4 regions of the Arthrobacter sp. NamB2 genome follow, and region 2 is predicted to be linked to each of the others. Evidence: riboswitches for the same ligand, from Rfam matches in the RefSeq annotation. Region 2 holds a riboswitch; each other region holds the start of a gene.
The links. Region 2 has a riboswitch for S-adenosylmethionine ahead of FDK12_RS07340 (MetQ/NlpA family ABC transporter substrate-binding protein). Riboswitches for the same ligand answer to the same signal wherever they lie in the genome.
Positions count from the first base shown of each region.

Region 1: linked by a shared signal. The riboswitch ahead of FDK12_RS14890 (methylenetetrahydrofolate reductase) and the one ahead of FDK12_RS07340 (MetQ/NlpA family ABC transporter substrate-binding protein) in region 2 are both predicted to bind S-adenosylmethionine.
Region 3: linked by a shared signal. The riboswitch ahead of FDK12_RS10390 (bifunctional o-acetylhomoserine/o-acetylserine sulfhydrylase) and the one ahead of FDK12_RS07340 (MetQ/NlpA family ABC transporter substrate-binding protein) in region 2 are both predicted to bind S-adenosylmethionine.
Region 4: linked by a shared signal. The riboswitch ahead of FDK12_RS00095 (ABC transporter substrate-binding protein) and the one ahead of FDK12_RS07340 (MetQ/NlpA family ABC transporter substrate-binding protein) in region 2 are both predicted to bind S-adenosylmethionine.

Region 1 is NZ_SZWI01000012.1:864-6,756, reverse strand. Features, by position in the region: gene FDK12_RS14905 (cystathionine gamma-synthase) at 1-87, opposite strand, end outside; gene FDK12_RS14900 (O-acetylhomoserine aminocarboxypropyltransferase/cysteine synthase family protein) at 89-1,441, opposite strand; gene metE (5-methyltetrahydropteroyltriglutamate--homocysteine S-methyltransferase) at 1,553-3,928, opposite strand; gene FDK12_RS14890 (methylenetetrahydrofolate reductase) at 3,976-4,884, opposite strand; SAM riboswitch class I at 4,988-5,100, opposite strand; gene FDK12_RS14885 (PIN domain-containing protein) at 5,665-5,893, opposite strand, start outside.
Region 2 is NZ_SZWI01000003.1:176,255-182,147, reverse strand. Features, by position in the region: gene FDK12_RS07355 (GAF and ANTAR domain-containing protein) at 1-288, opposite strand, end outside; gene FDK12_RS07350 (hypothetical protein) at 378-1,295, opposite strand; gene FDK12_RS07345 (maleylpyruvate isomerase family mycothiol-dependent enzyme) at 1,401-2,039, shown strand; SAM riboswitch class IV at 2,205-2,320, shown strand; gene FDK12_RS07340 (MetQ/NlpA family ABC transporter substrate-binding protein) at 2,478-3,365, shown strand; gene FDK12_RS07335 (methionine ABC transporter ATP-binding protein) at 3,438-4,466, shown strand; gene FDK12_RS07330 (methionine ABC transporter permease) at 4,466-5,125, shown strand; gene FDK12_RS07325 (STAS/SEC14 domain-containing protein) at 5,321-5,638, opposite strand; gene FDK12_RS07320 (hypothetical protein) at 5,728-5,893, opposite strand, start outside.
Region 3 is NZ_SZWI01000005.1:106,689-112,581, reverse strand. Features, by position in the region: gene FDK12_RS10390 (bifunctional o-acetylhomoserine/o-acetylserine sulfhydrylase) at 1-1,011, opposite strand, end outside; SAM riboswitch class IV at 1,094-1,211, opposite strand; gene FDK12_RS10385 (VOC family protein) at 1,336-1,977, shown strand; gene FDK12_RS10380 (DUF1540 domain-containing protein) at 2,037-2,324, opposite strand; gene FDK12_RS10375 (CPBP family intramembrane glutamic endopeptidase) at 2,466-3,263, opposite strand; gene hutI (imidazolonepropionase) at 3,320-4,522, opposite strand; gene FDK12_RS10365 (formimidoylglutamate deiminase) at 4,522-5,893, opposite strand, start outside.
Region 4 is NZ_SZWI01000001.1:16,529-22,421, forward strand. Features, by position in the region: gene FDK12_RS00080 (dipeptide ABC transporter ATP-binding protein) at 1-739, opposite strand, end outside; gene FDK12_RS00085 (ABC transporter permease) at 840-1,775, opposite strand; gene FDK12_RS00090 (ABC transporter permease) at 1,803-2,762, opposite strand; gene FDK12_RS00095 (ABC transporter substrate-binding protein) at 2,768-4,438, opposite strand; SAM riboswitch class I at 4,538-4,627, opposite strand; gene FDK12_RS00100 (catalase) at 4,813-5,893, opposite strand, start outside.

The sequences.
Region 1 (5,893 bases), on a different contig from region 2:
GATCGGCGGGATCACGGCCCCGGTGAGAGGGTCCGGCTCCTGCCCGGCGTGGACCGCCGTGGTGTTGAATCCAGAGTACTGCGGCATATCAGGCTCCCGTTCCTGCAGGGGCGACGGCTCCGACGGCACGGGCGTCCGCTCGAGCGGACGCGATCAACGGAGCGAGGGCCAGATCCAGGTCTGCAACGAGGTCCCCCGCGGTCTCCAGCCCTATCGAGAGCCTGATCGTGGTGTCCGCGATTCCGCTCGCGAACCGATGCTCCGGACTCAGCCGGCAGTGGGTCATCGCCGCGGGATGGGCCACCAGGGATCGCGTGTCTCCCACGTTGGCCACCAGCTTGAACAACCGCAACCTGTCGATGAACCCTTCTACCTGGCCAGGATCGGCGGCCAGGTCGAAGGAGAACACGCTTCCGGCACCCCGGGGGAAGTCCCTGGCCGCCAGCTCGGCCTGCGGGTGATCCTGGACCGACGGGTGGTGTACCGCTGCGACAGCGGGGTGCCCGGTCAGGAATCGCACCACCTCCCGGGTGTTCTGCCCATGACGGGCAACGCGGATGTCCAGGGTCTCGAGCCCCTGCAGGATATGCGCGGCGCTCGTAGGCGAGAGGGAGGGGCCGAGATCATGAAGGTACTTGCTGCGTGCCAGTGCAAGATAGGCGCCGTGACCGTGGCGTTCCCAGAGGACATCCCCGCCGTACCGACGCTTGGGACGGGTGATCTGCGGCCACTTGTCCGGATATCTGGAGAAGTCGAAGCGCCCGCCGTCGACCACGGCGCCGGCGAGTGTTGTCCCGTGCCCGCCGAGGAACTTGGTCGCGGAGTAGACGACGATGTCGGCTCCGAGGTCCAGCGGCCGGTACAGCGCCGGAGTCGCCAGGGTGTTGTCCACCACCAGTGGGACCCCGGCGTCGTGCGCGACCGTGGCGATCGCCGGAAGGTCCTGCAGCGTGGCCAGAGGATTGCCGATCGATTCGGTCAGGAAGGCCCTTGTCGTAGGACGCACCGCTGCCCGCCAGACCTCGGGGTGCAGCGGATCGGCGAAGCTGACCTCGATCCCGAAATCAGCGAAGGTGTCCGTGAGCAGATCAACTGTTCCCCCGTAGAGCTTCGAGGAGGCGACGATGTGCTGACCTCCTCGTGCCAGCGACAACAGGGCGACGGCGACTGCAGCTTGCCCTGTTGCCGTTGCCAGCGCCGCCACACCGCCGTCGAGCGCTGCGATCCGCTGCTCGAACGCCGCCACGGTCGGGTTGCCGGTGCGGGTGTAGGTGAAGCCTGGTTCCCTGAGCGCGAACATGCTGCGTGCTGACGCGTAGTCCGGGAACTCGTAGGCGGCCGTCTGGTAGATGGGAACAGCCACCGACCGGTAGGGGGCCTGCGGTTCGTAGCCTGCATGGATCTGGGAGGTGGCTGTGAAGCCAGGATCACCGGTGCTCATCGAGGGGCTCCTTCGTCAGCGGTCGTCACGTACGTGGATTCGGATTGCCGGGCAGGACCGCGGGCGGCCCTGCCCCGTGACACTGGAGCGGAGCAGGACCGCCGCGTGCGGTCAGGAGTGCGCCAGTGCGTGTCCAGTCGTCGTGAGATCGGCGCTCTCCCGCACCGTTCTGGCCGCAGCGACGAGGTTGCGCAGCGACAGGACGGTCTCGTCATACCCCCGGGTCTTGAGTCCACAATCCGGATTGACCCACAGCTGCTGCGCGGGAAGGGCCTCGAGCGCTGTCGCGATGAGGGCGGAGAGCTCCTCCTCGGAGGGCACGCGCGGCGAATGGATGTCGTAGACCCCCGGGCCGATCCCGCGGGAGTAACCGAAGCCGGCCAGGTCGGCGACGACCTCGAGGCGCGATCGTGCGGCCTCGATGCTGGTGACATCCGCGTCGAGCCCATCGATCGCCGAGATCACCTCACCGAATTCCGAATAGCACAGGTGCGTGTGGATCTGTGTCCGATCACCGGCACCGGCAGTAGCCAGCCGGAACGCCTGTACCGACCAGTCCAGGTACGGCTGGTGATCCGCCGAACGCAGCGGCAGCAGCTCGCGCAGGGCGGGCTCGTCCACCTGCACGATCGCGATGCCTGCAGCCTCGAGGTCGGCGATCTCATCCCGGAGCGCCAGCGCCACCTGATGGGCTGTATCTCCCAACGGTTGGTCATCACGGACGAAGGACCAGGCCAGGATGGTCACCGGGCCGGTGAGCATGCCCTTGAGCGGCCGCTCGGTGAGCGACTGCGCAAAACTGATCCATGGAACCGTGAATGCCTGCGGCCTGGACACATCACCCCACAGGATGGACGGACGGGTGCAGCGCGAGCCATAGGACTGCACCCAGCCGTGATCCGTGGCCGCGAAGCCGTCGAAGTTCTCCGCGAAATACTGGACCATGTCGTTGCGCTCCGGCTCACCGTGTACGAGCACGTCCAGCCCGAGGCCCTCCTGCAACCGCACCACGCGGGCAATCTCCTGCCGGAGGAACTGCTCATACTCCGCCGGTGAGATGCTGCCATTGCGGACCGCGGCCCGGGCGCTGCGTACCTCTCCGGTCTGGGGGAACGACCCGATGGTGGTGGTCGGCAGCACCGGCAGTCCCAACCGTTGCTGCTGTACCTCGGCCCTGCGTTCGGCAGGGCCGCGGGTGAAGGCCTCGGCGGTCAGGTCGCGTATGCGCTTGCGTACCCGGTCCACGACCACGCCGTCGAAGCGTGCCCGCTGCTGCAGCGCAGCCTCCGTCTCCTCGAGGTGCGTGGCCACAGTCGACCGGCCATCAGCCAGTCCCCCAGCCAGCACGACCACCTCACGTACTTTCTGGTCGGCGAAGGCCAACCACGCCGGCAGGTGCTCCGGCAGTGCCGTCTCGGCCCGCACATCATGCGGCACATGCAGCAACGACGTCGACGTCGCCGTCGTGACCGTGGCGCCTGTTCCGGCCTGCAACTGCTCCAGCACGCTCAGCGATGCCTGCAGGTCGTTCCGCCATACATTCCTGCCGTCGACGATGCCGGCGACCAGGCGCGTCGCGCCCAAACCCTGCAGCACCTCGTCGGAGGGCCTGGAACCCCTGACCAGATCTGCATGAACGGCCTCGACGCCGGCTGCTGACAGCACAGCGAGCGCCTGACCGGGCGCCGTCGGGTTGCCCGCGGTGCCATAACCGGTCGTGACCAGCAGGGCCGGGCGCTCGGCATGACCGGCCAGCCGCCGGTACACACGCTCGACCAACCCACCCGGTGCTGCCAACTCACCGCCGCGGTCGCTGACCAGACCCGGTTCATCCAGCTGCACCCACTCGGCTCCTGCCTCGGCGAGTGACGCCAGGATGCCCTCGTACGCAGAGACGACGTCGTCGATGCGGGACAGCGGGTCGAATCCTGTGGGCGCACCCTCTTCCGCTTTGGCGAGCAGCAGGTAGGTCACCGGGCCCACCAGCACCGGGCGCAGCACCGCTCCTCGCTCACGCTGCCGCCGGACGATTGCCGTCAGGCGGTGGGCCACGGCAGTGAACGTCGTCGCGACGCCGATTTCCGGAACCAGGTAGTGGTAGTTGGAATCGAACCACTTGGTCAGTTCCAGTGGCGCCCGCTCGCCGTCGCCCCGAGCAAGCGTGAAATAGGCAGCGGTGCCGATGGAACCGTCCTGGTCGGCCAGATCAGCGAAGCGGGTCGGTAGGGCCCCGAGCGCAGCGGTGACATCCAGCACCTGGTCGTAGAGGGCGAAGTCCGCGGGGATCGAGGAATCCTCGCCGCCCAGACCAAGCTCGATAAGGCGGGAGACCGTGCGGTCCTGGAGTTCCTCGGCTGCGCGCTGAAGTCCGGACTCGTCGATGATTCCCGCCCAATAGGATTCCACCGCCTTCTTGAGCTCCCGACCCGGTCCGATTCGTGGGTAGCCGAGGATTGTGGCGGTGGGGAAAGCTTTAGGGGTGCTCATTGGGATCTCCTTTGGAAGTGATGTGATGTTCTGCTGAGAGGGACGGCTCATGCGGGGACAGCGAGTGAGCGTGCAGCCGGCAGGTCCAGTTGATCGATGACCTCGACCGATGCGCGGTGGTCATTGAACGTGTACAGATGCAGGCCGGGAGCTCCTGCGTCGAAGGCCGCCCGGGCCAGCACTGCTGCCGCCCGCACACCGATCCGCCGTCGCTCGCCGTCATCGGATGCGGTCTCCAGTCGGTGCAGCAAGGCAGCGTCCGGACGAACGCCCGTCATCATGGCCAGCCGTTCGAGCCGACGGACGTTCGCCATCGGCATCACGCCCGGGATGATCGGTATGGTGACGCCTGCGGCTCGGGCTGCCACTACCAGAGCGGCGTAGTGCGCGGGATCGAAGTACACCTGAGTGATCGCGAAATCGGCGCCGGCACGCTGTTTTGAGACCAGTACCTCGACGTCGTGCAGGAACGACGGCGACTCGGGATGCCGATTGGGGTACGCCGCGACACCTACTGCCAGCTTGCCGCCCGCCAGTGTCGCCCCGTGACGGGCCTCGACGTCCCGGATCAGCTCCACCAGCTGGTGCGCGAACGACACCTCACCGGAGGGAACCTCAGGATCTCGCGGAAGGTCCCCGCGCAGTGCCAGCAGGCCCCTGACTCCCAGCCCGAGAAACTCCCGCACCAAGCGGTCGAGACTCTCTCGCGTCTCACCGACGCAGGTCAGATGAGCAAGCGGACGAAGCCTGGTGTTGCGAACGAGGTGCTTGATCAGCCCGACGGAGGCCCGACGACGACCAGGTGTGCCGCTGAAAGTCACCGACACATAATCCGGAGTGGTCGCTGAGAGCTCGTCGATCGTGTGAAACAGGCTGTCGCCGGCTTCCGGAGTCGCCGGCGGGTACAGCTCGTAGGACAAGGATGGCGGTATTGCTGCCCGGTCGTGCGGTGTCATTCCACTCCTCGAAACGGCCGAGGGAGTAGATCAACGATCGGATCGAGGTGCAGCGGTACCCGTCTGCGAGCACGCTGGGACCTCAGGTACGTTCACTGATGTGTCTCCATCGGTTCTGGCAGGAGCACCGCTTCCACTGCTCTCCCTGGCGGGAGGGCAATCGAATGGTTGCTGCGGCGTCAACAAGCCAGATCTCTCGGCCGCTCTTGATGGTTTGTAGGACCACTGTAAGCAGCACCGCCGCCACCGGCACAAACCTGCAATGAGATGGCGTCGGATGACGTTTTCTGACTCGTGCCTTGTCACACTGCGCCTCCACGGCGTCATAAATTCAGCGCCTAGAACACTGGATTGGCGGTGCCCGGCTCGTGCCGTCACGCGAGATGTCAGAAGCAGATTGGAGCTCGTAGGAGGGGCAGGCAGGCCACGCCGAGGAGAAGGTTCCAGCGCTCAATCGGTCCTCATCACGTGTGGAAGTGCCACACGTAGGGAAGTGTCACGCGTCGACCTCGCGGTCCTCGCCGCGGGCAGTCACTGCAGCCAGCAGCGCGACGTCGCCACCACGTCGGTGGTGCAGTCAGGTGTCCGTGCATCCTGAGGCGCAGCCCTTAGCGCTGTCGCGGGCACAGTTCGTCCGTGCTGTCGCGGCCACAGTTCGTCCGTGCTGTCGTCCGTGCAGTTGTCCGTGCTGTCGCGGCCACAGTTCGTCCGTGCTGTCGTCCGTGCAGTTGTCCGCTTCGATCGAGGGATTACCGGTCCGGTGGGCCGCCGGCGCGACCGTCAGTGCAGAGTCACTGAGGTCGGGGCATCCGTTTCCCAGGGATTGATCACTGGGACGGCCAACCTGCGGTAGGTCTCCACGTTTCCCGACACGACGGAGAGATGCTGCTGAACGGCGGTTGCAGCAATGAGGGATTCAACTGCCGGCACACCGTCACCGCCCGCTATCGGACCCCATGCGATGGCCACATCAACGTCGATGGGCAGGATATTCGAGCCGTAGAGTTCC
Region 2 (5,893 bases):
GTCTGCGCAGTAGACCGGGCGCTGCGTCTCGGCCGCCTCGAGGCAGGGCCCCTCGCTGAACCGGTTCTGGAACTCGTCCGCGTGCCGGCCGACGTCGTCACTCGCGGCCAGTGTGCCTGCCCTTCTTCGCCGTACCAGGGTGATGGCACAGGACACGTCGCCCGTCGTCGACAGTCTGCGTGCTGCGATGAGGGCTAGTTCGTCGAGGAACTGCTGGATACCCGCGGTCTCGGTCAAGAGGGCGAACAGCTCGTCGTTGATATCGCTCAGAACTTCTTGCTCGGTCATGGTTTCTTCCCGGCCCGACGAATACCGCTGATGTCGTTCCACTCTACGCCGGGCCGGCAACGCCTGATTTCTCCCGCAGTGCCGAATGGTCACCCCAGTTCCTCGAGGAGAGCCTCTGCTGCTTCTTCCTCGTCCCTCGCCTCCTTCAGGGAGCGACCGGCCTCGGCCGCCTGTTCGTCGAGCCCTGCCGCCTGGCCGTCGACGTCGGCGAGTTCACGCTTCAGGATCTCCAATCGTTCGTTCAGGTCCTCGATGGTTGCCGTCAGTCCATCACGGCGAACGGAGAGCCGCTCGAGCCGCCGGCGGATGCCGGATGCCTCTGCCTCCACCTCGGCTGATGCTTCACGGGCTGCGTCGAGCCGGGCCTGGGCCTGACGGCGCCGGTGCGCAAGCGACAGCTGCTGCGCCTTGCGTGATCCATCCGTGGCGCCGGTCGGCGTCCCTGCATTGGCCTGCGGATCCCGGCCCTCGTCGTCGGCGTCGGCTGCGGTGGACGGCGGGTCGAAGGGTCCCGCCACCGCCCCCTCGAGGTCCACCGGGTCCCAACCGGTAGCCTCCAGCGTCCGCACGAGGCGGCCCGTGAGCACCGCTGCTGCGGCGGCGGGATCGGCGAGGGCGGCTCGCAGGGTCTGCTCGACACCGGGGAGGGCGGCGGCCCCGACGTCGTGTCCCACCTCGGCGGCCGCATCGAGGGATTGCCGCGCGACGGCGGCGAGGAGGCGCTGGCGTTGCTGGCCGAGCGCGTTCAGCTGGGCTCGGTCCAGGCTGACCTGCGCCGCCTTGAGCGACGCGCCGAGCTCCAGCACCTGCTCCACCTCATCCCGGCGGCGATTGACGAGTACGTTGACGAGCCAGGCCGCCGACGCCGGCTTCGGCAGCTTGCGCAGCGTCCCGGCGAGCGTCTTGTCGCCGTGCTGCGTAGCCTGCTTCGCAGCGGTGTTCCGAGCAGCGGTGAACTGGTCCAGCGGCAGGGCGTAGAGCCTCGCCACCTCCTCCAAGAAATCCATGTCTGCTGCATCCTCCCGATGACTACCGTGCAGTGCTCTGGTGCTCCCGCACCCCGGATGGAACACTGCTCCTGTCACCGTACGGCCAACCAGGGAGCCCCTACCATGCAACCAGATGAGATAGCGGTGGCGGTGAGAGCCGAACGGCAGCACCTGTGCGGCTTCCTGGAGACACTCGACGACGCCGAGTGGACCGCACCGTCCCTGTGTTCTGCTTGGACCGTGCGGGAGGTGGTGGCCCACCTGACGATCCCGACCAGGGCGTCGGTGGGATTCCTCGTCGTGGCGGCCATCAGAGCTCGCGGCAATTTCCACCGGATGATCGCGGATACCGCGCGCATCCGTGCGGCGAGGTTCACCGCGGCCGAGCTCGTCCAACAGTTGCGCGAGAGCGCGGAGTCCTCCCGGCGCATCCCGGGCAGCGCTCCCATGGACCCGTTGACCGACCTGCTCGTGCACGGACAGGACATCGCCCAGGCGCTCGGCCGCGCCTACCGCGTGCGCCTCGACGTCGCCGTTCCTGTGCTGACCTACGTCGTGGGGAACCGGATGCTGGGCGCTCCCGAGCGGCTTCTGGGACTCGAGCTGGTCGCGACCGATGCGGAGTGGTCATCGGGTGAGGGGCTCCGGGTGGAAGGGAGCGTGAAGGACCTGCTCCTCGTCGCGGCCGGCCGTCCGGTCGGGCTCGCGCGGCTGACCGGCCCCGGCGTGGAACGGCTGGCCGGGCGGCTGGACGGACGATAGGACACCGCGGCCGGCCTTCCCGGCTGTCCCGTTCGACGCCGGAGGCGCCCGGGTATATCAGTTCCCTCGTGTGGGCACCAGCACGAGGGACGTGCACGTCGTTTGTGACGTAGCGAGCCGGTTCATTTTGACCGGTCCCGAGCCGTGAATTAGCGTCGGATGAAGAATCAAGAGTTCCAGCCACAGGCCCTGGCCGGTTGGACAGCAACCCTCTCCCGTAGTGGGGTGCTCCAGGTGAAGATTCGGCCGCCGAGATATTTTCCGGTTGGCAAGTACGGCGTTTCCGGAGCTGCTCAAGCGGTGATGGTTTGCGCCCGCACTACATGGAAGCAAGCCAGCGTGCCGCGGTCGGGTAGTTCCTCCGAGGTGCACAACGCCTTCCGGCGGCGGCACCAACGGCTTGCTCGTTCCGTTCCCGATGTTCGAGAAAGAAGACCAATGATTCACTCCCGCAGGCTTTTGGCTATCGCCGTCGTCCCGTTCCTTGCAGTGACCGTCGCGTGCGGTTCCTCGGCAGCCAGTTCCGAAGGAGGGGACGAGAAAGTGCGCCTCGGCGTCGTCGGGGCCAGTGACCCGGAATGGGCCATCCTCACCGATGCCGCTGCCGAGGAGGGCATCGACCTCGAAGTGGTCGACTTCGCCGAGTACACGCAGCCGAACCCCGCGTTGACGGAGGGCGACCTCGATCTCAACCAGTTCCAGCACCTCGTCTACCTGGCGCGCTACAACGTCTCCAGCGGCGAAGAACTGACCCCCGTCGGATCGACGGCGATCTACCCGCTGGGGCTGTACTCCACGAAGCACGGTTCGGTGGAGGAGATTCCGGAGGGTTCGACGGTTGCTGTTCCCAATGACGAGAGCAATCTTGCGCGTGGCCTCCTCGTTCTCCAGTCCGCAGGACTGGTTGTGCTCAAGGACGGCGGCAGCGCGTTCTCCACGATCGACGACATCGACGAAGAGGCCTCGAAGGTCACCGTCACCACGCTGGACGCGTCGCTCACCCCGACCTCCCTTCCCGACGTCGCGGCGGCGATCATCAACAACGACTTCGTCCAGGACGCCGGGCTCAGCTTCGACGACGCCATCGCGAAGGACGATCCCGCGGATCCTGCTGCGGCTGCCTATGTGAACGTCTTCGCCTCCCGTGCAGGCGAGGAGAACAACGAGACCTACCAGAAGCTCGTGAGCATCTACCAGGACACCCAGGAAGTCCTCGATGCGGTGCAGGAGACCTCGGGCGGTACCGCCGAGTTCCTGAAGGTCCCCGTGGAGGAGCTGAAAACGAGTCTGGACACCGTCGAGGAAGACACGAAGGCCCAAGGCTGACGATTCGTTTCCCCTCGGTGTGGCCGGCCGGTGATCCTGGCCGGCCACACTACTACTCCAGCTAGGAAGACCATGCCACTCATCTCACTGCGGAACGTCACCAAGAGCTTTCCCCCGGGACGCCGCGGCGATCCCCTTGTCCATGCCATCGACAACGTCAGCCTGGACATCGAGGCAGGGGAGATCTTCGGGATCATCGGGTACTCCGGAGCAGGCAAGAGCACGCTGGTCCGATTGATCAATGCCCTCGAGAAGGCCACGAGCGGCGAGATCGTCGTCGACGGACACCAGGTCACGAAGGTTCCTGACCGCCAGTTGCGGACACTGCGCCTGGACATCGGCATGATCTTCCAGCAGTTCAACCTCTTCAACGCTAAGACTGTCTGGAACAACGTGGCGTATCCCCTCCGCGTCGCGGGCAGGACGCGGGATGAGATCCAGGCCCGCGTCACCGAGCTGCTGGACTTCGTGGGGCTCGCGGACAAGGCCTCGAATTATCCCGAGCAGCTCTCCGGCGGGCAGAAGCAGCGCGTCGGCATCGCTCGCGCCCTGGCGACCTCGCCCAAGATCCTCCTCGCCGACGAGGCGACGTCGGCCCTTGATCCTGAGACCACGCACGAAGTGCTCCGGCTCCTGCGCCGGGTCAATGAGGAGCTGGGGATCACCATCGTGGTCATCACCCACGAGATGGATGTCATCCAGACCCTCGCCACCAAGGTGGCGGTCATGGACGGAGGACGCATCGTGGAGCAGGGAGAGGTGTTCGACGTCTTCTCCAATCCCCGCGAGGCGTCGTCCCGACGGTTCGTCTCCACGGTGGTGCGCGGAATCCCGTCGCCCGACGAACTGTCCGTCCTCCGCGAGCGGCATACCGGGCGCATCGTCACCTTCTCCTTCCGTGACGGCGACTCCTCGCAGGCATCTGTCTTCCTCGAGCTGGCCGCCGCGGGCGTGGAGTTCGAACTCGTCTACGGCGGGATCAACGACATCCGCGGACGTGCCTTCGGTCACCTGACCCTTGCCCTGACCGGACAGGACGCCGTCATCACCTCGACACTGCAGACCATGGCCGGCCGGATCGCCGTGAAGGAGCTTGCCTGATGGAAGACCTCATTCCCCTGACCCCGCAACTCTGGGAAGCCACCTACGAGACGCTCTACATCGTCGGGCTGAGCCTCCTCTTCGGAGGTCTGGGTGGGCTCCTCCTGGGTATCGGCCTCTACACCACCAGGTCCGGCAGCATCCTGGGCAACCGCGCGGTGTTCCGTACCTTGAACGTCATCGTCAACATCTTCCGGCCGATCCCGTTCATCATCTTCCTGGCGGCCGCCCAACCCCTCGCCCGGGCGGTCACGGGAACCGGAATCGGCAACAGCGCGATCATCTTCACGCTGTCACTCGCGGCCACCTTCGGCATCAGCCGGATCGTCGAGCAGAACCTGCTGACCGTCCAGCCCGGCGTCATCGAAGCGGCGCGGTCCGTCGGGGCCGGACGCCTGCGGATCATCCTGACCATCCTCATCCCGGAGGCCCTGGGACCCCTGATCCTGGGCTACACTTTCATCTTCGTGGCCCTCGTCGACATGTCAGCAGTGGCCGGAAGCGTCGGTGGCGGTGGACTGGGCAACTTCGCCATCCAGTACGGCTACCGGCAGTTCAACCCGGTGGTGACCTGGGCCGCGGTCATCGTGATCGTCCTGCTCGTCCAGGCCGTCCAGCTACTGGGCAACGTCTTGGCTCGCCGAGTACTCAGGCGCTGATCGCCTCGGGCCGGCAGGACGCCGTCCGCCTGTGAGCTGCCCGGGGACCGCCGGCGTGTCGGCGGCGGTCCTGTCACCGCGGGTTGTGCCCTGCCGCTGCCAGCTGGGTCGAGGACCTGCTCCGCGCCACTGGCATCGTGGCAGTGCTGAGCCGCCCGCCATGCGTGGTCGCTCCGGCCAGGCCGGCCCCGACGGCTACTCCCCGAGGAGGTAACCCGCGAGCCAGGCGACGGCGTCCGGCTCGGACGAGAAGAGCCTGGTCGAGTGGATGGCGCGGGAGCTCTGCGCCGCCAGCACACGGTCCACGGGGGTGTCACCCAGCATTGCTGCGGCAAGGACACGATGATCGTCCGCGAATGCATAACTCGCGGCGGCGCTGATGCTGAAGATTCCGCCCAGGTCGATCAGGATCGCATAGGGCACGCTGTCGACGAACAGGAAGCTGCTCTCCAGCACGTCCTGTGCATCCTCAACCTCCACGATCGTGCCCGGCTGCCAGGTCAGACGGATCATCCCGTCGTCGAGTCTGGTCAGCCGGCCTCTGCCTCCTGCGACCAGCATCGATTCCGCTGTCACTCCAGATCACCCATCGAAGTCCCCGTTCAGTTCAGTGAGGCCGCGTTTGCCGAGCGTGCTCCTCGTGGCACAGTCCGTTCCCTCACCAGCCACCAGACGCCGTCAGGCGTGTACCCCCGCTGGTGGCCGATGCTCGCCTGGTACGCCTCGGACGCCCGTGTGACGAGGTTCCGGTGCACCCATTCCCGGACA
Region 3 (5,893 bases), on a different contig from region 2:
GTACCAGGGGCTCGAGGGGAGACCCGCATAGGAGACACGCTCGACGTCGTCGTGCGCCTCGAGCCACTCGGCGACGGCCTGGGCGTTCTGCACGTGCCGTTCGACACGCAGGCTGAGGGTCTCGAGCCCTTGCGCGATGAGGAAGGCGTTGAACGGGGACACGGACGCCCCGAGGTCCCGGAGCAGCTGGACGCGCGCCTTGAGGATGTACGCGAGGTTGGCTCCGAGGGCGCTGCCGACGCCGAGATCACGCGCGTAGACGAGTCCGTGGTAGCTCTCGTCGGGGGTGTTGAAGCCGGGGAACCGCTCGGGGTGCTGCGCGAAGTCGAAGTTGCCCGAGTCGACGATCACGCCCGCGATGGCGCTGCCGTGCCCGCCGAGATACTTCGTGGCCGAGTGCACCACGATGTCGGCTCCCCACTCGATGGGCCGGATCAGGTACGGCGTGGACAGGGTGTTGTCCACGACCAGGGGCAGTCCGTGCTCATGCGCGACGGCACTGATGCCCTCGAGGTCGAGGACGTCCTGCCGCGGGTTCGAGACGACCTCGCCGAAGAAGAGCTTCGTGTTGGGCCGGATGGCGTCCCGCCACTGCTGCAGGTTGTCGGGATCCTCCACGAAGGTGGTCTCGATACCGAACTTCTTCAGGGTGTGCTTGAAGAGGTTGTAGGTGCCCCCGTAGAGGCTCGGGCTCGCCACGATGTGGTCTCCCGCCTCGGCGATGTTGAGCACCGCGAAGGTTTCGGCGGCCTGCCCGGAGGCGAGGAGCAGTGCCCCGGCTCCGCCCTCGAGGCTGGCGATCCTCGTCTCGACCGCTTCCTGGGTCGGGTTGCCGATGCGCGTGTAGATGGGCGCCAGTTCGGTCAGCGAGAAACGGTTCGCCGCACTCTCGGCGCTCGGGAAGACGAACGACGACGTCTGGTAGATGGGCAGCGCACGCGCTCCCGTGGCTGCATCCGGCACCTGGCCGGCGTGGATCTGGCGTGTCTCAAAGGACCAATCGTTGGACATGGTGCTCCCTAGTCGATAGGGGCTCCGCGTGGTCCGATGCTCCGGCCGGTGGACACCGCTCCAGGAGACCGGACCCCGGAGGAGCCCGCGCTTGCACGGCGCCATTGGCGACGCCGAGCCTGGTCCTCACCCGGGGCACCCCACCGCGGTTGGAGGGTTGCCGGCCAGCAAGCCGGGGCTTCGTGCTGGCACTCATGACCTGCACTCATGAAAACCCATCGGGGCCGATCCGGCAACCCGTATGACCTTGCGTGAAGTGGACCGCCAGGAACGGTAAGGCGAGCCTAAGTCGAGACGTTCATCACTTAGTGCCAAAATGTCGGCATGCGCCTGGACCACGTTTCATATGCCTGCGAACCTGATGGACTTGCCGCGACGGCCGACCGGATCTCGGCCAAGCTCGGCATGGAGGCCGTGAAGGGCGGCGTACACCCGCGCTTCGGCACCCGCAACATGATCTTCCCTCTGGCGAACGGCCAGTACCTGGAGGTCGTCGAGGTACTCAACCACCCGGCGTCGGACAAGGCCCCGTTCGGGCAGGCAGTCCGGGCCCGCTCCGAGGCCGGCGGCGGATGGATGGGTTGGTGTGTCGCCGTCGACGACCTCGGTCCGTTCGAGGAACGCCTCGGCCGCAGTGCCGTACCGGGTAACCGCAAGTTCCCCGACGGCCAGGAACTCACGTGGCAGCAGATCGGCATCAAGGGGTTGATCGCGGACCCGCAGGTGCCCTACCTCCTCCGCTGGGACGAGGGCACCGAGCCCCTCCACCCCTCGAAGGCGCGCCCGGCTTCCGTGAAGCTGGATTGCCTGACGATCGCCGGATCCTCGGAGCGCGTCACCGAATGGCTCGGCACCGACGTCGAGGAGACGCTCGACGGCGTGCAGGTGCAGTGGATCGCTCCGAACGGTACGCCGGGCATCATGTCCGTGACCTTCGAGACCGGAGAAGGCCGCATCGAGATCTGATGAGGCAGAGACAGAAGAGGGGGCCGGACGTCGTCCGGCCCCCTCTTGTCTTCTCCTGGTCAGGCGTGGGTATAGGTCAGGCAGTCAGCCGCTTCGGCACCCGGGCCCACCTTGACCGCAGGAGCGCTGCACAGCAGGTCGTGGTTGAAGCTGCACTCGGAGCGCTGGCAAGCGCCCACGTGCGCGAGCATCTTGGGCAGGCCCCCGCTGATGGAGGTGTCGATGAAGGTTGCGCAGGACGCGTGCTCCTCGCTTCCCGACACCGTGATGGCGACGGCAGTGCAGCCGTCGTGATTGAACGAGCAGTTGTGGACACTGCACTCAGAGACACTGGTGACGACGCTCATGGTTCCTCCTGGCCGGTCCGGTGCAGCCCCGGTCGAAGCCGCCGAAATCCCGAATGAATTCACGCTAGCACCGCAATTGTCGATTAATTTAGTCATGATCGGCGTGCGCAATGAGCGGAGGTAAGGCTTATCTGCCCGCATTCATCTGCCAATTCCGATGGCGGGTCCGAGCAGCGCGAATCCGACGAATCCCGTGGTGTCGATCAGGGCGTGGGCGATCACGAGCGGCATGACACGACGGGTCCGGGTGTAGAAGAAAGCGAAGAGGAGCCCCATCAGCACGTTCCCGATGAAGGGCCCGAAGCCCTGGTAGAGGTGGTAGCTGCCCCTCACCAGGGAGCTGGTGAGGATGATCGCGGGAGTTGACCAGCCGAGCTCCCGCAGACGGATGAAGAGGTAGCCCACCACGATGACCTCCTCGAGCACCGCATGCCGGACCGCGGAGAGGATCAGCACAGGAACCGTCCACCAGTAGGCGTCGAGCGCGGCGGGCACCAGTGCCGTCGTGATCCCTAGCGCGCGGCCGCCGGCGTACACACCGAGAGTGCCGACGCCGATGATCGCCGCCAGGCCGACCCCGAGACCGACGGTGCGCAGGGGTCTCTCGGACGTGAGACCGAGTCGGCGGAACGCCGAGGCACCCTGCCCGCTGAGCAGGAAGAGCACCAGCGCCACCGGGACCAGCGCGAAGAAGATCCCCAGCAGCTGGTAGGTGAGATCGAAGTACTGCCGGTCGTTGAGGACCGGATTGAGTGTGGTGGTCTGCCCGGCAAGCGGGCCGCGAGTCAGCTTCTCCGCCAGGTTGACGATGGCGTACACCCCGGACTGGCCGAGGGACAGACCGAAGACGATCAGCAGCTCCGCCGTGATGCGGCGTCTCGGTGCGGGAGCATCTGCACGGCCTGGATCTGCCATGGAGGACGCGGAGGATGCAGGCATGGCGCTATCCTCCCAGCGGCCGCCGGTGATTCCCAGTTGCCGCACGGGGCACCCCCCTACCTGACCCTGTTACCGGCCTTCCAGACCGCGTGGACGAGGGGCATCCCGGGACGGTAGGCCAGATGGGTCGCCGACGGCGCGTTGAGCACCTGCAGGTCCGCGCGGTGCCCGACGGCCAGCGACCCGACGGCGCGACGCCCGTCGACGTCGTCCCCCGTGTGCCGCCGCAGTGCCAGCGCTCCCCCGAACGTGGCGGCCCTGACCGCCTCGTGCACGGTCAGCCCCATCTGCAGGACAGCCGTGGCGACGCAGAATGCCATCGAACTCGTATAGGACGTGCCGGGATTGCAGTTGCTCGCGAGGGCGAGGTGCGCGCCGGCGTCGAGCAGCTGCCGGGCAGGCGGGAACGGCTGGCGTGTGGAGAGGTCGCAGGCGGGCAGGCAGGTCGCGACGGTTCCGGGTGCACCGTCCCCGGCGAATGCTTCCCACGTAGCCGCGAGCGCGCGGACGTCGCCGTCGGACAGGTGGTTGACGTGATCGACGCTGGCGGCGCCGAACTCGACCGCGAGGGCGACTCCCTCGCCCTGCCCCAGCTGGTTGCCGTGCACGCGCAGGCCGAGGCCGGCAGCCGAGCACGCGGCGAGGACGCGTCGGGACTGCTCTGCGTTGAACGCACCGGTTTCGCAGAAGACGTCGGCCCAGCGCACGTACGGGCGGACGGCGTCGAGCATGGGACCGCAGACCAGGTCGGTGTAGTCGTCGGGGTCCCATCCGCCCGGCACGAGGTGCGCTCCGAGGAACGTGACCTCGTCGACGGCGCCGGCCGCGAGGCGCGCGCTGCGCTCCTCGTGCAGGACGTCGAGCCCGTAGCCCGTCTTGGTCTCCAGGTAGGTGGTTCCGCCGGCGGCGGCCTCGGCGACGCGGGCCAGCAGGAGCCGCATGAGGTCGTAGTCGTTCGCAGCACGGGTCGCGTCGACGGTCACCGCGATCCCGCCCGCGGCATACGACTCCCCCGCCATGCGCGCCTCGAACTCGCCCGTGCGGTCGCCGGCGAACACGAGGTGCGTATGGCTGTCCACCCAGCCCGGCAGACCGGCGCGACCACCGGCGTCGTAGGCCTCGTCGGCCGCGGGAGCGTTCGCCGCGGAACCGATCCAGCTGATGCGTTCGCCCTCGAGGACCACCGCTGCGTTCCGCAGCACCGCATGCTCGCTGTCCTGTGTCATGAGTTCGCCGATGTTGGTGATGAGCAGGGACATCAGTGCCGCTCCCAGGGCTGCGTGTAGTTCTCGGAGGCGCGCGGCCCGTTCATCGCGTTCGTGGCCGTGTCCAGCCGGTCGATGGCCGCTACCAGCAGTCGGGCGGGGTCGCCCAGCGTGACGTGGACGCCGTCATGCGCCACCAGGATGCCACCGACGACGACGCCCGTGACGTCCTGTCCGGTGGCCGTGTAGGCGAGCTGCTCCCAGGAGGATCCTGCCGTGCGCGCGCTGTGCGGGTCGACGGCCATGAAGTCGGCGGGACAGCCGGGACTGAAGCCTGCGCCGCGGCGTCCCTGCGCTGCCGCTCCTCCGAGCGCCGCGATGCCGTGCAGCCCTTCCGGATCGAAGTGGCCCCGCCGCCCGGTGCGCAGGCGCTCACCGTGCTCGAGCGCCCGCATCTCGAGCCACGGGTCGACGACGGCGTGCTGGTCGGTGCCGAGGGCGAGCCTCGCTCCTGCCCGATGGAACTCGCCCGCCGGGCCGATGCCGTCCGCCAGGTCGGCCTCGGTGGTGGGACAGAGGACGACGACGGAACGGGCGTCCGCGAGGAGGGCGACGTCGCGTTCGCTGACATGCGTGGCGTGCACTGCGGACAGCCGCTCGCTCACGAGCCCGTGATGGTCGAGCAACCCGGCCGGGGTGCGGCCGGTGGAGCGGAGGCAGTCCTCGTTCTCCGCGGGCTGCTCGGAGAGGTGGACGTGCAGGGGCAGCTCCGTCGGCAGATGCTCCCCGATCACCGCGAGGTCCTCCTCCGGCACGGCACGCACGGAGTGGATGGCCGCACCGAGGGACACCTGGTGGTCGGGGTACAGGGAGGAGATCGTGGAGCGGAGCGAAGCGAGCCGTTCGAGCCACGCGGCCGCGGTGCCGTCCGAGAAGCGACGCTGCCCGTCCTGCAGGGGCGTGCCGAATCCCCCGGCCAGGTAGCAGGTATCGAGCAGCGTCAGGCGGATGCCGGCACGGACGGCTGCACGCGCGAGCGCCAGTTCCATGGCATGGGGCTCCCCGGCGCCGGCTCCGTCACCCATTCCGTAGGGCGTGCCGTCCGGCTGGTGGTGCACGTAGTGGAACTCCGCGACGCTCGTCCAGCCCACGGTGACCATCTCGGCGTAGACGGCGGTGGCCAGCTCCTCGTAGAGCTCCGGGGTCAGCGCCCCCGCCGCCCGATACATCGTGTCCCGCCAGGTCCAGAACGTGCCGCCGCGGTCGTGTGTGCGGCCCCGCAGGGCACGGTGGAACGCGTGGGAGTGGGCATTCGCAGCGGCAGGGAATGCGACGCCCCGGAGGACGACGTCGCCGTCCTGGGCCGGCACGCCCGGCAGGACGCCGACCACGGTTCCGTCGGCGTCGATCTCGACACGCACGGCG
Region 4 (5,893 bases), on a different contig from region 2:
ACTCGTCCTCGGGCTCGGCGAGGATGTCGGCGACGGGGCGGTCCTCGACGATACGTCCCCGACGCATGACGACGATCCGCACGGCGTGGTCCGTGGCGACCGCGAGATCGTGGGTCACGAAGACCACGGCCGTGCCGAACTCCCGGGCGAGCCGTTCGAACACGTCCAGAACCCTGGCCTGGACGGTCACGTCGAGGGCGGAGGTCGGCTCGTCGGCGATCAGCAGTTCGGGCTGCAGGCTGAAGGCGATCGCGATGAGGACACGCTGCTTGAGGCCGCCCGACAATTCGTGGGGGTACTGCTTCAGCCGGTCCTCGGGGCGGTCGATCCCGACGAGGTCGAGCAGCCGGATGACGTCGGCCCGGACCGATCGGCGGGAGCGGCGCGGGCCATCGCGGTGCAGCCGGAAGACCTCTGCCAGTTGTGAGCCGATGGTCCGGACCGGGTCGAGGGAGGCGCCGGGGTCCTGAGGCACCAGCCCTATCCGGACGCCCCGGATTTTCTCGAGATCCTTCTCCCGGGCGTCAGTCAGGGTGGTGTCGCCCAGGACGATCGAGCCGGCGGTCCGTCGAGCCGCCGCCGGGAGCAGGCCGATGATCGACTTCGCAAGGGTCGACTTGCCCGATCCTGATTCGCCGACGAGCGCGACGATCTCGCCGCGGCGGACAGCCAGATCCACGCGGTCGACGGCGGTCCTGGCTGCGTCGCCGTGGCCGTACTCGATCCTCAGCCCGCGCACGTCGAGCAGCAATTCGTCCGGAACGTGCGATACCCGATCAGGGGCCGTTTCCGTACGGGGGCGTGTGGGTGCTTCTCGGGTGTTCACGGTGTGCTCCTGGCTAGATCCGGAAGGTTTTCAACAGCTGCCGCCCGAGGGCAGCCAGCAGGATGACGGTCGCCACGATGACCACGCCCGGCAACGACGTCAGCCACCACGCACTGCCGAGGTACTGGCGTCCTTCCGCGATCAGCAGTCCCCACTCCGGAGTGGGTGGTGGGGCGCCGAATCCGAGGAAGCCCAGTCCTGAGATCGCGAGGATGGCCGCCCCGAGGTCGACGGCGAGCAGCGCCAGGACCGGTCCGCTGGCGTTCGGGAGGACATGGCGGAGCACCACCGACCAGTAGGTGCCGCCATTGAGGAAGGACGCCTCGACGAAGTCGAGGTTCCGGACACGCAGGACCTCCGATCGGACGACGCGTGCGAACGACGCCACCGAGGCGATGCCGACACCGACCCCGAGGGACACGGGCCCGGGAGCGAAAGCCGTGACGATGACGAGGGAGATCAGGAAGCCGGGTACGGCGAGCAGCACGTCGACGAGTCGCATGGAGACGGCGTCCGCCGCACGTCCTGCGGTCGCCGCCACCAGCCCGACCACCGAGCCCACGACCAGCCCGATCAGGACGGCGAGTCCTGCGGTCAGAAGTGTCTGCCGCGTTCCGTGCACCACGCGGGCGAAGACGTCGCGGCCGAGATGATCCGTACCGAAGAGGTGGGTGGCATTCGGCGCCTGGAAGTTCTCGCTCGGGGTGCCGTCGAGGGGCGAGTACGCGGTGAACCAGTCGGGTACGAGCGCCCAGGCTGCGATCACGGTCAGGGGCAGGGCCAGGACCCACAGGGAAGGATTGCGGAGCACCCTGCGACGGCGCCGTGCGGCCGGGTGCACGAGGCCGACGTCGTCGATCGCCGCGTACGACGCGTCGGGGCCGACCGGCATCGCCGGTGCTGCTGCGGCCGGAAGGACCGGGAGCTGGGAATTCCTGGTGGCGGGCATGGAGATACCTCGATCGTGTCTTGGTCGTCAGGCGGCGAGGGCCCGTGGGGACCCCTGGCGGTTGCTCTTGAGGATGCGCGGATCGAGCAGGGGATACAGCAGGTCGACCACCAGGTTGACGACCACGAAGACCGTCGCGGTCAGGAGCACGAGCCCTTGGACCAGGGGGACGTCCTGGGTCGTGACGGCCTGGAGGACCACCGAACCGAGACCGGAGCGGGCGAACACGGTCTCCGTGATGACGGACCCGGCGAAGAGTGTCCCCACCGTGATACCGGTGATCGTCAGGGCCGGCCCTGCCGCGTTCTTGAGCGCGTGGCGGAAGAAGATCCATGACCGCGAGGCGCCCTTGGCCCTCAGGACGTCGATGAACGGTTGCTCGTAGACATGGGCCATGCTCTTGAGCAGTACCTGGGCCATCGGGGCCGAGACGACGACGGCGAGGACCAGGACGGGAACGGCCAGCGACAGGAAGGAGCCGTCCGGAAACAGCGACATCACGCCCCAGCGGATGGACAGCAGTTCCAGCAGGACCAACCCGAGCCAGAACACCGGTACCGCGGAGAACAGGGGAGGCAGGTTGACGAGGAACCGACGGGTGGCACCCGACCGGGTGAGGGTGGCGGCGGCGACCAGCAGGACCGAGATGAGTACTGCGGTGACGAAGGCGGAGCCCGCCAGCACCACCGTCGATCCGGCGACACCACTGATCCTGTCACTCACCGATTCGCCCGACGCCAGCGAGTAGCCGAAGTCGCCCGAGAAGAGTCCCAGCAGCTGGTGCACGTACTGCACCGGCAGGGGCTGGTCGTAGCCGTACTGGCTCTTCATCGTGTCGATCGCGGCCTGGTCGACCGCCGAGTCGACGGTCAGGAAGATCGTCACGGGGTCGCTGGGCAGGAGCTGCACGGCGAGGAAGACGAGGGTGTAGGCGAGCCACACCACCAGCAGTGCCTGCCCGATCCGTTGCGCGAGGTAGCGTGCCACCAGCGCTAGCCGCCCGTCTTCCAAGCGCCCTGGAACACAGGTGCCGTGCCGGAGGTGAACTCGACGTGCGTTCCGCTGTGCGCACCGTACACCTGGACCTCGTCCCACAGCACGAGCGAGTAGGCCTTGTCCAGGACCAGTGCCTGCTGTTCCTCGGCCAGCAGGGCGTCCCGCTCCGGACCCGGAGCAGCAGCGCGCTCAGCGGCGAAGATCGCATTGAGCTCCGGATCGCTGGTGTGCGTCATGGTGTTGTTGGCGGGCTCGAAGATGGGGCCGAGGCCCCCGTAGATGAACTGGCGGGTTCCGAAGAATTCCACGTTCGGATCGGGCATGGCGGTGGCCAGGAAGGTGTTGTCACCGGCGCGGTTGTTGAGCTTGACCCCGATCTCGCGCCACTGCTGCTCGATGAGCTCGAAGGCGGGCTTGATCACCACGGAGTTGTTGGAGCTCGTGACGGTGACCTCCAGCTTCACGCCGTCCTTCTCCCGGATGCCGTCCGCTCCGACCTTCCAGCCGGCGGCGTCGAGCAGCTTCCGGGCTTCCTCCGGCTGGTACTCGAGCTCGTCGGACAGGTCGGTGAAACCAGGGGCCTTGTGGTTCAGCACCGAGGCGGCGAGCTCGTAGCTGTCGGACAGGACGGTGTCCTTGATGCTCTGCCGGTCGATGCCGATCTGCAGGGCTCGGCGCACCTCCTCATCGGCGAGTTTCCCGCTGCCGATCCGGACCGCAGCCATGTTCGCCGTGAGGTCCACGCCCTCGGCCGGGAGCACCTGGTTCCCGCTCCCCGCGAGCGTCTTCTCGTCCAGGGGCTGGAGGCCCCGCACCAGGTCCACCTGCCCGGATTGCACGGCGCCGGCGCGGTGGGCTACCTCGGGCAGGTATTTGACGACGACCTTGTCGAGGTACGCATCCCCCTGGTTGGCGGAGGTCTCCGGTGCCCAGGCATACTCCGCGCGCTTGGCGAGCACCACTTCCTCGTCCGGCTTCTCGGACTCGAAGACGAAAGGACCGGAGCCGGAGATCTTGCTGATCGCCGACTGTCCCGCCGCATCAAGCTCCAGTGTTGCCGGCGACACCAGGCCCGCGGTGACGGACGAGGTGGCCCGGAGGAAGTTCGCGTTGGGGGAGGACAGCGTGACCTTCACCTGGTCCTCACCGATCACCTCGGCCGACGCGTACCCGGCGAAGTCCACGTTCGGCTGGATCTGTGCGGCTTCGATGCCGAGACCCAGCGCGTCGAGGTTCAGCTTGACCGCCTCGGCGTCCAGGGGCGTGCCGTCGCTGAACGTCACGCCCGGGCGGATGGTGAACGTGAACTCGGTCGCTTCCGGGTTGGCGGAGAACTCGGAAGCGATCCAGGGCACCAGTTCGCCCTGCTCGGGATCGAAGTAGGTCAGGCGGTCCAGCACGCTGTTGAGGACGTTCGATTTCTCGTAGAAGCGTGCGGCCTGGGTCTGCCAATTGTTGATCGGCGTCACCTCCGCGTACACGAGGGTTCCTCCCTCGACGGGTTCTCCCGAGGCAGCGTCCTGCCGCGCAGCGGTGTCCGCCGTCGACCCGCAGGCAGTGAGCGCGAGGGCTGCGATGCCCAACATCGCCGTCATGCGCAGTGACCTTCGCGTCAGGACGGGGCGGAGTCGGGCGTCGTTGTGGCTCGAAACGGTGCGGGAAGTCATGCCGGTCCTCTCAGTCGTGATCGAGGCTTCCCTATCCGCGCACGCAGGAGGGCTCGGACCGACGAGAGGTCGGTCGTCACCAACGGGGGGATAAGGCTATCTCCATCGGTCCTGGCAGTAGCACCGGCCCCGGCGGGGTGGTTGCTGCGGCTTCAACGAGCCAGGTCTCTCAGCCGCTCTGGATGGTCTTTCAGTCCCGGGGAGCGAACCCGACGGACTATGGCGATGTAATCGCAGATCGGTCGGGCGATCAAGACGCGCAGGACTTCCAGCGAAACATTCCGCGATGGTGCGGCTCCCAGGGGGGGCGGGACACGGAAAGGGCGGACCCTTGCGGGTCCGCCCTTTCGTTCGTGCAGGGAGCTGGTGGTCGCCTAGTAGAGAGCTGCTTCCGACTCGGTGGCGGGCTCGACGCCGGAACCGAGGTTCGCGGCGAGCTTCGCCCCCAGCTCGGCGTCGACGTTGGCCCAGTACTGGACGGCCCGGGCGCGGATCTCGTCGCTCTTCACGCCGCCGACCGCACCGGTGATGGTCTCGAGGAAGCGGGCACGCTGCGCGTCGTCGAACACCTCGCGGTAGAGCGTCCCGGCCTGGCCGAAGTCGTCATCCTCGGCATGCAGGGAGTGCGCCGCGTAGACGAGGTCGCCGTCGTTCTCCCAGCCGCCGTGCGCTCCGTACTGCGCAGGGTCTGCCGCCGGACCGCCCACGGAGTTCGGGGCATAGACGGGGGTCGAGGAGGAGTTGAAGTAGTAGCGTGCCGCGCCGTCCTTCGAGTAGTTGCGCACCTCGTTCTTCGGCATGTTCACGGGCAGCTGCGCGTGGTTGGTGCCCACGCGGTAGCGGTGCGCATCGGCATAGGAGAAGATGCGGGCCTGCAGCATCCGGTCAGGGCTGGCGGCGATGCCGGGCACGAAGTTCGACGGCGCGAACGTGGCCTGCTCGATCTGCGCGAAGTAGTTCTCCGGGTTGCGGTTCAGCGTGAGCCTGCCGACCGGGATCAGGGGGTAGTCGCCCTGCGGCCACACCTTCGTGAGGTCGAACGGGTTGAACCGGTACGTCTTCGCGTCGTCGTACGGCATGATCTGGACCTTGAGGTCCCAGCTCGGGTGGTTGCCCTTCGCGATGTTCTCGGAGAGGTCGCGCAGGTGGTGGTCCGCGTCCGAACCGGCGAGTGCCTCCGCCTCGTCGACCGTGAGGACCTCGTGGCCCTGGTTGGACTTGAAGTGGTACTTGACCCAGAACTTCTCGTTCGATTCGTTGATCCACATGTAGGTGTGCGAGCCGTAGCCGTTCATGGTGCGCCACGAATTCGGCAGGCCGCGGTCGCCCATGAGCCAGGTCACCTGGTGTGCGGACTCGGGGCTGAGCGTCCAGAAGTCCCACTGCATGTCGGCGTCGCGCAGGTTCGTGCCGGGGAGGCGCTTCTGGGAGTGGATGAAGTCGGGGAACTTGATG